2 regions of the Sodalis sp. C49 genome follow, and region 1 is predicted to be linked to the other one. Evidence: predicted binding sites of a transcription regulator. Region 1 holds the regulator's gene; the other holds the start of a gene.
The links. Region 1 encodes PhoB, which activates phosphate uptake and scavenging genes when phosphate is short. Its sites were predicted from a motif close to CTGTCATAAAACTGNCNNAT; they were not measured.
Positions count from the first base shown of each region.

Region 2: the regulator PhoB is predicted to act here: its motif matches at 3,302-3,321, upstream of ugpB (sn-glycerol-3-phosphate ABC transporter substrate-binding protein UgpB).

Region 1 is NZ_CP163303.1:2,328,668-2,335,219, reverse strand. It holds gene ABUK12_RS10595 (AAA family ATPase) at 1-784, opposite strand, end outside; gene sbcD (exonuclease subunit SbcD) at 781-2,094, opposite strand; gene phoB (phosphate response regulator transcription factor PhoB) at 2,306-2,995, shown strand; gene phoR (phosphate regulon sensor histidine kinase PhoR) at 3,020-4,357, shown strand; gene ABUK12_RS10575 (PstS family phosphate ABC transporter substrate-binding protein) at 4,354-5,292, shown strand; gene ABUK12_RS10570 (cobalamin-independent methionine synthase II family protein) at 5,543-6,552, shown strand, end outside.
Region 2 is NZ_CP163303.1:3,943,385-3,949,936, reverse strand. It holds gene ABUK12_RS17715 (sn-glycerol-3-phosphate import ATP-binding protein UgpC) at 1-103, opposite strand, end outside; gene ugpE (sn-glycerol-3-phosphate ABC transporter permease UgpE) at 110-955, opposite strand; gene ugpA (sn-glycerol-3-phosphate ABC transporter permease UgpA) at 952-1,842, opposite strand; gene ugpB (sn-glycerol-3-phosphate ABC transporter substrate-binding protein UgpB) at 1,908-3,227, opposite strand; gene livF (high-affinity branched-chain amino acid ABC transporter ATP-binding protein LivF) at 4,889-5,608, opposite strand; gene livG (high-affinity branched-chain amino acid ABC transporter ATP-binding protein LivG) at 5,608-6,387, opposite strand; gene ABUK12_RS17685 (high-affinity branched-chain amino acid ABC transporter permease LivM) at 6,384-6,552, opposite strand, start outside.

The DNA of each region.
Region 1 (6,552 bases):
CCTGTGCCTGCGCCAGGGCGCCGGTCAACTGGCGCTGCCGCTCCAGCCAGGCGTGATGCCGTTGCGACTGCGATTGTTCGGCGTTCAGCCGGGCCTGCTCCAGGCGCAGGCTATCCAGCTCGGCGTCAAGTTCCCGCAGTTGGGGTTCGCTCAATAGTTCGATGGCGGCGGCGCGCGTACGCAGTGCCTCCAGTTCCCCGCGCACCGTTTTATGGCGTTCGAAAATTTCAGCGGAAATGCGGCCGTAGATATCGGTGCCGGTCAGTTCCTCCAGCAGTTCGGCGCGATTTTTCGCATCGGCGTTTAAAAATGCGGCGAAATCCCCCTGCGCCAGCAGCACCGATTTGGTAAAACGCGCGAAATCCAGGCCGGTCAGTTCGGTGGTCAGGCGCAGCTTATCGCTGATTTTATCCGCCAGGATGGCGCCGTCGGCCAAACGCGCCAGTTCAACCCTGGCGTTTTGCAGTTTGCCCTGCGGGCTGTTTTTCGCCCGGCGCTGGCTCCAGAAGGCGCGATAGCCCACGCCCTTGACCGAAAACTCGACTTCCGCCAGCGATTCGGCGGTAAGCCGGGTCATCAATTCCTGGCCGGGCAAGGCGTCCAGGCGGGGCGTGCGGTGATACAGCGCCAGGCAGATGGCGTCAAGAATAGTGGTCTTGCCGGCGCCGGTGGGACCGGTAATGGCAAACAGGCTGGCGCGGTCGAAGGGGTCGGCGGTAAAATCAATTTTCCACTCGCCCCTGAGCGCATTGATGTTTTTCAGCCGCAGCGTCAGGATTTTCACCGGGCGTCTCCTTTGGTTGCGGCATCCGGCGCCGGCGGGTTTTCCGCCGCGGCGCCTTGCTGTATGTCCGCCGTTACCTGGCGATAGAGCAAGCGTATGGCGTCCAGGTTCTCCGGCGCGGGGGAGGGGATCAGCGCCAGGCGCCGCTCAAACACGTCCCCGGCGCTCAGTTCGACCAGCGTTTCCCGTTGCCGGCGCGCCAGTGCCGACAGCCGCTGCTCGCGGTTACGGCGCAACAGCACGATTTCCACCGGCAAATCGGCCGCCAACTGCTGGATACGCTGCTGGATATCATTCAGCCAGGCGTCTGTCACCACCTCGATATCCAGCCAGACGGGCGAGGGCCCCGGGTAATCGCTAAACGAGCGCAACTGCGCCTCGATGTCCGCCAGGTCGCCTTTTATCAGGCGCAGGGCCTGGGTCTCCGGGATCAAAACCGGGGAAATGTCCGCCACGCCCCCGGCGTCGAAACTGACTATATTGATCTGCTTGGGCTGCCCGGTTTCATCAAAACTCAAGGCGATGGGCGAACCGCAATAGCGGATATGCTGCTGTCCGCCCACGCACTGCGGGCGGTGGATATGGCCGAGGGCGATATAATCCGCCGGCGGAAACAGCTGGGCGGGAAACGCGTCCAGGCTGCCGATATAAATATCGCGTACCGAATCGGTGGTGGCGGCGCCCACCGTGGTCAGGTGTCCGGTGGCGATAATCGGCAACCGGCCGGGCAACTTGGCGCGCAGGGCCAGCGCCCGGTCATATAGCGCCTGGTAATGTGCGGCGATGGCGTCCATCAGCGCCCGCTGTTTATCATCCCCCGATTCTCCGGCGCGGCTGGTCAGCACATCCCGCGGGCGTAAAAAGGGGATGGCGCACAGTATCGCCCCCGGCTTTCCACTACGATCGTTAAGTACAAAAACCGGTTGCCCGCCGCTGTCTTCGCGGTCGCCGTCGGCGTTGTCGTCATCGTCCCGGGCGCCGAACCCGCCGCCGGCGATAACCCGGGTATGCATGCAGGCCAGCAGCGCCCGGGATTCGTTCAATGTCGCCACCGCGTCATGATTGCCCGCCAGTATGATCAGCTGGCAACCGGTCGGCTGCAACGCCACCACGAAACGGTTGAACAGTTCGCGGGCATAGCTGGGCGGGGTGCCGGTATCAAAGATATCGCCGGCCACGATCACCGCGTCGATATCCCGCTCTGCCACCTGCGCCACCAGCCATTGCAGGAAGGCGCGATGCTCCCGGGCGCGGTTTTTGGTGAAAAACGACTGACCCAGGTGCCAGTCAGAAGTGTGAATGATCCGCATGACGCTCCAGCCAGAGTGCAAAAGTCAGGGCGAGAGTATAAACCTTACCCCGGGCGATGCCGACGTAAAGCTGTTAATTTGGCAACCCGGGACGAAAAAAAACCGCCATCCGCTATGCTTCTGGCACGATGGGCTGATTTTAATAAATCTGTCATAAAAGTGACGCATAATGCCCGGGCACGTTAACCGCAGAGATTAATGGCAGGAAAAAATGGCAAAACGCATATTAGTCGTGGAAGACGAAGCGCCGATTCGTGAAATGGTGTGCTTCGTACTTGAACAGAATGGCTTCCAGCCCATCGAAGCCGAAGACTACGGCACGGCGGTCAGCCGTATGGCGGAGCCTTATCCGGATCTGGTATTGCTCGACTGGATGTTGCCAGGCGGTTCGGGAATACAATTTATCAAACATATGAAACGCGAAGTATTGACCCGCGATATTCCGGTCATGATGCTGACCGCGCGCGGCGAGGAGGAAGACCGGGTGCGGGGGCTGGAAGTAGGCGCCGATGATTATATCACCAAACCGTTCTCGCCCAAGGAGCTGCTGGCCAGGATCAAGGCGGTGATGCGCCGTATTTCGCCGATGGCGGTGGAAGATAAGATTGAACTGCAGGGCCTAAGCCTGGATCCGTCGTCGCACCGGGTAACCTCCAACGAACTGGCCCTGGAGATGGGACCGACCGAATTTAAACTGCTGCACTTTTTCATGACCCATCCCGAGCGGGTATATAGCCGGGAACAGTTGTTAAATCATGTCTGGGGCACTAATGTGTATGTTGAGGACCGGACGGTTGATGTGCATATTCGCCGCCTGCGCAAAGCGCTGGAAACCGGCGGTCACGATCGGATGGTGCAGACGGTCCGCGGCACCGGCTATCGTTTTTCCGCGCGCTATTAGCGCGGTATAAGGGGAGCTCTGCCGGTGCTGGAACGTTTATCCTGGCGTAAGATTTTGCTGGAACTGGGGCTGTTTTGCCTGCCGGCCCTGCTGTTGTCGCTTTTTGTCGGCCACCTGGCCTGGCTGTTGGTGGCGGCGCTGCTGGCCGCGCTGGTGCGCAACTATTATTACCAATTGCGGCTGTCCCGCTGGTTATGGGTCGATCTCCGGCATACGCCGCCGGAAGGGCGGGGAAGCTGGGAACCGCTGTTCTATGGCCTGCATCAGATGCAGTTGCGCCACCGGCGGCGGCGGCGTGAACTGGCGACATTGTTCAAACGCTTTCGCAGCGGCGCGGAAACCTTGCCTGATGCGCTGGTGATGTTGACCGACGACGGCCATATTTTCTGGTGCAACGGCCTGGCGCAGCAGCTGCTCGGGTTTCGCTGGCCGGAAGACAACGGCCAGCATATCCTTAACCTGCTGCGCTATCCTGAATTCAACAGCTATATCCAGGGCCAGTCGTTCGAGCGCCCCTTGACCCTGCTGCTCAATAAGCAACGTTACGTTGAATTCCGCGTGATGCCCTATACCGACGACCAGCTGTTAATGGTGGCCCGCGACGTGACCCAGATGCGCCAGCTGGAAGGCGCCAGGCGCAACTTTTTCGCCAATGCCAGCCATGAACTGCGTACGCCGCTGACGGTGTTGCAGGGATATCTGGAAATGATGAACGACCAGGATATGGATGAAGCCATGCGCGCCAAGGCCATCCACACCATGCAGGATCAGACGCAGCGCATGGAGCGTCTGGTCAAGCAGTTGCTGGTGTTATCCCGTATCGAGGCCGCGCCGCAGGGCGAGGTCAATGAACGCGTCGATATTCCGGCCATTCTCAAGCGCCTGCAGCAAAGCGCCGGGGCGCTCAGCCAGGAACGGCATGAGATCGTGTTCCGGGTTAATGAACAGTTGCTGGTGCGCGGCAATGAGGATCAGCTGCGCAGCGCGATGTCGAACCTGATATACAATGCGGTCATCCATACGCCGCCGGGCACCCGCATCGAGGTGTGCTGGCAGCGTACCGCTGAGGGCGCGCAGTTTCAGGTCAGCGATAACGGGCCGGGCATCGCCCCGGAGCATTTACCGCGCCTGACCGAGCGTTTTTACCGGGTTGACAAAGCCCGTTCGCGCCAGACCGGCGGCAGCGGCCTTGGGCTTGCCATCGTTAAGCACGCGCTCGGCAATCATGACGCCCATCTTGATGTTATCAGCGAGCCGGGCGCGGGTACCCGCTTCTTTTTTACCTTGCCCAACCGGTTGATTGTCCTCCCCGTCCTGGCCGAAAATAACCCCACTTCTCCTTCACGTGTCAAATCCCGATGATAAAAGCTGTAAAAACCCTGGGCTGGCTGCTCTGCCTGCTGTTGACCCTGCCGGCGGCGGCGCGGCCGCTGTCGGTGCTGTCGGGTAGCCTCACCAGCAGCGGTTCCGATACGCTGGCGAATATGATGGCCCTGTGGGCGGCGGATTTCAGACATGACTATCCGGATGTCGGCGTGCAGATCCAGGCGGGCGGATCGGCGACGGCGGCGACGGCGCTGGCCGCGGGCACGGCGCAAATCGGGCCGATGAGCCGCATGATGAACGCGACTGAAATCGCCGCGTTCCAGCGCCATTACGGCTACCCGCCCCTGGCGGTGCCGGTGGCCTTGGATGCGCTGGTGATTATAGTCAACCAGGATAACCCCCTGCCCAGGTTGCGCCTGCGCCAGTTGGACGCCATTTTTTCCATCACCCGCAGCTGCGGCGACGCCCCTGCCGTCACCCGCTGGGGGGAACTCGGCCTAACCGGGCGGTGGGCCGATATGGCCCTGCTGCGCTATGGCCGCAATTCCGCCTCCGGTACCTATGGTTTTTTCCGCCAGCGCGTGCTGTGCGGCGGTGACCTGCTGGCATCAGTCAATGAACTGCCCGGGTCGGCTTCGGTGGCGCAGGCGGTAAGCGCGTCGCGCAACGCCATTGGTTACGCCGGCATGGGGTTTCATACCGCCGGCGCGCGGATCCTGCCGTTAACCGACGAGGCCGGCCGCCAGGTGACGCCGGACGAGTCGGCCTTGCTTAACGGCGACTATCCGCTGGTGCGCTATCTCTATATTTATCTGAATAAGCCCCCTGATACCCCATTGGCGCCGGTCACCGCCGCCTTTATGGACCGTATTTTGTCGCCCCAGGGCCAAAACCTCGCCCGCCAGGGCGGCTACCAGCCCTTGCCTGAACCCATAAGGCTACAGGCGCGCCGGGATATCGGGCTGCAATGAGGTGTGTCGGCAGGGTGGGCCGTCGCCCGCGGGTGATCATGAATAATGTTCAACACGGGTGAATTTTCTTCGCCATGGCGATGCGCCGCCGCGTGCTAGTATGGATGCGGGCATTATAGACGTCCGGATGTCTATATGTCACCGACGGAAACTATTGCCCACCGGGAAAGTTTACATCCTGAACTATTCATTAAATCTTATTATCTTGCGGGCCTTGTCCAGGCCGGCAAAATAACGCCGGAGCTCAAACATGCAAAGAAATACGCCTCCCTTTCGCGCTGATGTGGTGGGCAGTTTATTACGCCCCGAGGCGATTAAACAGGCCCGCAGGCAGTTGCAGCAAGGGGCCATTACTCCCGCGCAGCTGCGTGCCGTCGAGGATACCGAGATCCGCCGGGTGGTGGAACTGCAGCGCGGTCTGGGGCTGCAGGTGGTCACCGACGGCGAGTTTCGCCGCGCCTGGTGGCATTTCGATTTTTTTGAGGGGCTGGACGGGGTGGAAGGCTACGATGTCGACCAGGGTATCCAGTTTTCCGGGGTGCAGACCAAGGCGCGCAGCATTAAGGTCACCGGCAAGGTGGCGTTCCGCCAGCATCCGATGCTGGCGGATTTCCGCTATCTGCGCAGCGTGGCCGGAGACGCGGTGGCTAAAATGACCATACCCAGCCCGAGCGTGATGCATTTTCGCGGCGGGCGCGGCGCCATCGACGCCGGCGTCTATCCTGATCTGGCGGCGTATTTCGCCGATCTGGCCCAGGCCTGGCATGACGCTATCCGCGCCTTTTACGATGCCGGCTGCCGTTACCTGCAGCTTGACGATACCGTGTGGGCTTATCTGTGTTCGACGGACCAGCAGCGCCAGATCCGCGAGCGCGGCGAGGATCCGCGGCAATTGGCGCGCATCTATGCGGATGTGCTCAATCAAGCGCTGGCGGGCAAACCGGACGATCTGGTGGTTAGCCTGCATGTTTGCCGCGGCAATTTCCGCTCCACCTGGATTTCCGAGGGCGGTTATGAGCCGGTGGCGCCTATCCTGTTCGGCGAGGTCAAGGTCGACGCCTTTTTCCTGGAATATGACACCGAGCGCGCCGGCGGTTTTGAACCGCTGCGGTTTATCAAGCCCGGCCGCCAGCAGGCGGTGCTGGGCCTTATCACCTCCAAAACCGGTGAATTGGAAGATCCTGAGGCGGTGCTGGCGCGCTTGCGCGAGGCCACCCGTTATATCAGCCTGGACCAGCTGTGCCTGAGCCCGCAGTGCGG
Region 2 (6,552 bases), 1.6 Mb from region 1:
GTACGATAAACTCCCCGTCGGCCACGTCCAGGTTTAAGGGCGCTATCACCGACGTCTTGCCGTCATAGGTCTTTTCGACCGCTTGTAAAATCAAACTCGCCATAATGTTTTATTTCTCGCTATCAACCAGGCCGCGCACAAACCAGCGCTGCATCAGCAATACGATTGCCAGGGGCGGGATCATGGTCAGCAGCATCGCCGCCATCACATAATTCCATTGCGTGGCGCTGTCGCCGCTGGCGATCATGCTGCGGATGCCCGCCACCGCGGTGCCCATCGCGCTGTTGTTGATAATCAGGATCGGCCACAGATACTGGTTCCAGCCGTAGATAAAGATGATCACAAACAGCGCCGCCAGATTGGTTTTCGACAGCGGCAGCAGGATATCCCACAAAAACCGCAGCGGCCCGGCGCCGTCGATGCGCGCCGCCTCCAGCAGTTCATGGGGAATGGTCATAAAGAACTGGCGGAACAGGAATGTTGCGGTGGCGGAGGCCATCAACGGCAACGTCAGGCCGGTATAGCTATCAAGCAAATGCAGATTGGCTATCACATCGACGGTGGGAAAAATACGCACTTCCACCGGCAGCATCAGCGTCATGAAGATCAGCCAGAAAAACAGGTTGCGCAATGGAAAGCGAAAATAAACGATGGCGTAGGCGGATAACATCGACACGCTGATCTTGCCCAGGGTGATTCCCAGCGCCATGACCAAGCTATTGAACAGCAGCCGGCTGAACGGCACCGCCTGGCTGCCCACGCCCTCTTGCCAGACATGGCGGATGTTTTCCCACAGATGGCTGCCCGGCACCAGGCTCAACGGCACCTGGAACACCTGGCGGTTGTCCATGGTGGCCGCCACCAGCGCGATATATAACGGCAGCAGAATAACGGCAACGCTTAGTATCAGTATTAAATGGCTGAAGATATCCAGTCCGCGGCGATGTTCTATCATTGATATCGCACCTTACGCTCGACAAAACGAAACTGGATGACCGTCAGCACAATCACCACCATCATCAGCACCACCGACTGCGCGGCGGAACTGGAGAGATCCAGGCCGGCAAAACCCTCGCGGTAGATTTTGTAAATCAGGGTAGTGGTGGCCTGCACCGGCCCGCCGGCGGTTGCCGCGTCGATGACCGGAAAGGTATCGAAAAAAGCGTACACCAGGTTGATGACCAGCAGGAAAAAGCTCACCGGCGTGATAAGCGGCAGCGATAAATCGATAAATCGCCGTACCGGGCCGGCGCCGTCGATGGCCGCGGCCTCCACCAGTGAACGCGGAATGGATTGCAGCGCGGCGAGGAAAAACAAAAAGTTATAGCTTACCTGCTGCCAGATGGAGATCAGCACCACCAGGAACATCGCCTGCCCGCTGTTTTGCGCATGATTCCAGTGATACCCCAGATTATTGAGCAGATAGGCGATAAGCCCCAGCCCGGGGCTGAACAGGAACATCCATAATACCGCAGCCACCGCCGGCGCCACCGCGTAGGGCAATAGCAGCAGCGTCTGGTAAATACGTTTGCCGCGCAGCACATAATCCACCAGCGCCGCCAGCAACAGCGCCACCAGCAGGCCGATGCCGGTCACCAGGCCGCTGAAGATAAGCGTCGTGACCAGGGAATCCAGATAATATTCATCCTGTGTCAGTTGGACAAAATTATCCAGGCCGACAAAGGTATTCTCTATTCCGAACGGGTCCACCCGCTGCACCGAATACCACAGCGCGGTCCCCGCCGGCCAAAGAAAAAAAATCGCGGTAATCACCAACTGCGGCAGCACCAGAAGATAGGCCAGCCAGCGTTGTTTGAATCCGCGATGGGGCGCGATAGCCATAAACAACCCAACCCGCAATGCAAAAATGTACCCGCCGCACGGCGCGGCGGGTCGCCAACTGAGGTTTACTTCAGCGATTGTTCAAACCGGCGCAGCAACTGGTTGCCGCGTTTAACCGCGCTGTCCAGGGCCTCCTGAGGCGTGGCCTTGCCGGTCCAGACGCGTTCCAGCTCTTCGTCCACCACGGTGCGGATTTGCTGCATATTGCCCAACCGCATGCCTTTGGTGAACGGCAACGGCGGTTTATTCAGCATCTGGCGGGTGGCGATATCGGCGCCGGGGTTTTTGTCATAAAAACCCTGGGATCGGGTCAGCTCATACGCGGCGGTGGTGATGGGCAGGTAACCGGTTTTCTGATGCCACTCGGCGGCGATATCAGACTGGGCAAGGAACTGCAGGAACTCCGCCACCCCTTTATAGGTCGCGTCATCCTTACCGCTCATCACCCACAGGCTGGCGCCGCCGATAATAGCGTTTTGCGGCGCGTTCTTCACGTCGGCGTCATACGGCATCATACCCACGCCGTAATTAAACTTGGCATACTGGCGAATCGCGGCCAGGGAGCCTGACGAGGCGGTGGTCATGCCGCATGAGCCGTTGTAAAACTTCTCGGTGGACTCGTCCTTACGACCGAAATAGCTGAAATCCCCTTTCTTGTTCATGTCCGACAGCAATTGGATATGCTTCACCTGCTCGGGCTTATTAAAAATCAGCTCCGCGTCGTTGCCGGCAAAGCCGTTATCCTTGGTCGCCACCGGCAGGCCATGCCAGGCGCTGAAGTTCTCGATTTGGATCCAACCCTGCCAGCCGCTGGCATAACCGCATGCCATACCGCTGGCGCGCAGTTTAGCGGCCGCCGCGGCCAGTTCCTGCCAGGTTTGCGGGGCATGTTCCGGATCCAGTCCGGCTTTTTTAAAGGCGTCCTTGTTGTAATACAATACCGGGGTCGAGCTGTTGAAGGGTTGGGACAGCAGATGCCCGGTCTTACTGTCGCTGTAGTAGCCGGAAACGGTGGGCACAAACGCCGACTCATCATTCTTGATGCCGGCCTGTTCAAACACCTGGTACACCGGCTTATAGGCCTTGCTGGCCATCATGGTGGCGGTGCCGACTTCATACACCTGCAAAATCGCCGGCGCGGTGCCGGTACGGAATGCCGCGATGCCCGCCGTCAGACCCTGCTCGTAATTCCCCTTGTACACCGGCACGACATGATATTCAGGATGCGTCTGGTTAAAGCGCGCGGCCAGGGAATCCACCTCGGTGCCCAGCACGCTATCCATTGAATGCCAGAAAGGAATTTCGGTCACTGCCTGGGCGCTGGTGCTCACGGCCAGCGTCAACGCCACGCTTAAGGCGGCGATACGAATTGAGTGCTTCAACATGCCATGCTCCTGAATGCCGGAAAAGTTCATCGGCCTGTAACATGACATGCTGAAATGACAGAAAAATAACACCCTTATGACAGCGGGGTGACAGCGCGCGGCGAATTCTTCGCCCAGCGCGTCGCCAGGCGGGCCTGACGGTGTCAGAATTAACCGGCGAGTCGGCTTAACGCCCTTAATTCCCAGCGGGAAAGCCTGCCGATGGGGGCGAAGGGGCAGTCTCAGTTCACCGGAGCGCACCACGGCACGGCAGGCCCGCTGCGCTTTGAGCTTACAGGCGGGCCGGCAAGCATCACAATGAATCTGCTGGCTGCTGGCGACTGACGGCGGGAGGCGGGAGGCGGGGAGGTTTATGTCGTTTCGGAGAAGGTTTCGCTTGCCGTGCGTTCGGCGGTTATATGGAATGCCGGGTGCCGGCAAGCGACAAAGAGGCCGTACCGCGACGGCCTCCTTGACCTCCGCGCGCCCGGCAGGTCGCGCGTCGCTGCGCGATGCCTTCCGCCGCCCGTGCCCCCGTGATGCACCGGCCCGGTATGCGCTCCCGGCGCTACCGGGCCTTTCGCCGCTCCCGGCGGCTCATGCCGGGGTCACAGGCGCCGTCAGCGCGCTTTATGCCGGTCCCCATGTCGCTGTTCGCACCGCATATTATGAAACAACAGCGGCGCTGATGCTTGGGATAAGGTCTGGCGCCGGGATACGGTTAACCATTACAGAATGCAACGGGTCTGGAATGCCGCTGACATAGCGAAAAGCAGGCATACCGAAAGAGACTTATCAGTCATGCAGTCATGCAGTCATGCAGTCATGCAGTCATGCAGTCATGCAGTCATGCAGTTATGCAGTTATGCAGTTATGCAGTTATGCAGTTATGCAGTTATGCAGTTATGCAGTTATGCAGTTATGCAGTTATGTAGTTATGCAGTTATGACATATGACATTCATCATTCAATTTTGAGTTTTGAGTTTTGAGTTTTGAGTTTTAACATTAAGCATTACGCTTTCAGCCATTAGCCATCAGCCTGTAAACATTAGCGCAAAACGAATACTGAGACCTTTCCCGGTAAGCGCATACCGCTAAGGACCCCAAAACGCTGTTTTGCTGGCAGGCGATGGTGTTGACGTGGTGCCGGCATAGAGTGCGCCGGCGGCGCACGTCACGGCTGGATGAGCCGCCGGGAGCGGCGAAAGCCCGGGCTGCGCCGGGAGCGCATGCCGGGCGGTCCACAAGCCGGGATGGGTGATGCCGGGCACCGCGCAGCGGCGCACGATCTGCCGGACGCGCGGAGGTCAAGGAGGCCGTCGCGGTACGGCCTCCTTGTCGCTTGCCGGCACCCGGCACGACATAAAATAGCCGAACGCATGGCAAGCGAAGCCCTCGCCGCGGTAACATAAACCTCACCCGCAAGTGTCAGCGAAACCCCAGCCGCGGCAACATAAACCTCCCCGCAAGCATCAGCCAAGCCCTCGCCGCGGCAACATAAACCTCACCCGCAAGCATCAGCCAAACCCTCGCCGCGGCAACATAAACCTCCCCGCAAGCGTCAGCCAAACCCTCACCGCGGTAACATAAATCTCCCCGCAAGCATCAGGCCAAACCCTCGCCGCGGCAACATAAACCTCCCCGCAAGCATCAGCCAAACCCTCGCCGCGGCAACATAACCTCACCCGCCCAGATAAGCGCTGCGCACCGCCTCGTTCGCCAGCAACGCCTCGCCGCTATCCTCCAGCACCACATGGCCGTTTTCCAACACATAGCCGCGGTCAGCCAGTTTCAGCGCCTGGTTCGCATTCTGCTCCACCAGGAAAATGGTCATCCCCTCCTGACGCAACTGCTCGATGGTATCGAATATCTGCTGGATAATAATCGGCGCCAGTCCCAGCGAAGGCTCATCCAGCAGCAGCAATCGCGGCTGGCTCATCAACGCCCGCCCAATGGCCAGCATCTGCTGCTCGCCCCCGGACATGGTGCCCGCGCGCTGCACACGACGCTCATACAAACGCGGGAAAAGCTCGAACACCCGCTTAATCCGCTGCTGATACTGCGGACGGTCGGCAAAGAACCCCCCCATCGCCAGGTTCTCTTCCACCGTCATCCGCGAAAACACCCGCCGCCCTTCCGGCACGATGGCAATCGAGGCACGCATGATCCGCGCCGTCGGCCAATCGGTAATATCGCCGCCCTCAAACATAATCCGGCCCTTGGAGGCGCGCGGATCACCACACAGCGTACCCAACAACGTGGTTTTGCCGGCGCCGTTGGCGCCGATAAGCGTCACGATCTCGCCCGGATTAATATGCAGGCTCACCTCATGCAACGCCTGGATTTTACCGTAATGCGCCGACACCCGGTGCAATGACAGCATAGCGGTATCCTGAGTCATCAGGCCTCTCCCAAATAGGCCCGAATCACGTCCGGGTTACTGCGAATCTCGGCGGGCGTACCCTTTGCCAACGGCATGCCCTGGTTAACCACATAAATGCGATCGGAAATACCCATCACCAACTTCATATCATGCTCAATCAATAACACCGATACATTATGCTGTGACCGCAGTTCGGCAATCAGCAGGTTCAGCTCGGCGGTCTCGTTCGGGTTCAGGCCGGCGGCCGGTTCATCAAGCATCAGCAGCGACGGGCGCGTCACCATGCACCGGGCAATCTCCAGCCGGCGCTGCTGGCCATACGCCAGGTTACCCGCCTGACGGTTAGCCAACTCCAGTAAACCCACGCGGTCAAGCCAGGCGCCGGCATAATCCTGCGCCTCGGCTTCCGCCTGGCGGAAGGCGCGGGTTTTCAGCAAGCCGGCAAATACGCCGCTTTTAAGATGCTGATGCTGCGCCACCAGCAGGTTTTCGATTACCGTCATTTCCCGGAATAAGCGCACATGCTGGAAGGTACGCACCACCCCCATACGGGCGATGGTTTGGCCCGGAAGCCCTTCCAGATGCTGATCGCGCAGCATGATAGTGCCGCCGGTGGGACGATAAAACCCGGTCAGGCAGTTAAACACCGTCGTTTTACCGGCGCCGTTGGGGCCGATCAGCGACACGATTTCGCCGGGGAATAATTCCAGTTCAACCTGGTTAACCGCCAGCAGACCGCCAAAACGCATGGTCAACGCCTTAACGGATAACAGGGGCTGCAATGCCGTGGACGTCATGCCTGCGCTCCTTTACCGGTCTTCATTTTCATCTGCGGACGTTTCATCGGCAACAGGCCCTGCGGTCGCCAGATCATCATCAGCACCATCAACGCGCCCAGCAGCAGCATGCTGTACTGGTTCAGGTCACGCATCAGCTCGCGGGACACCACCAGCAGGATGGCC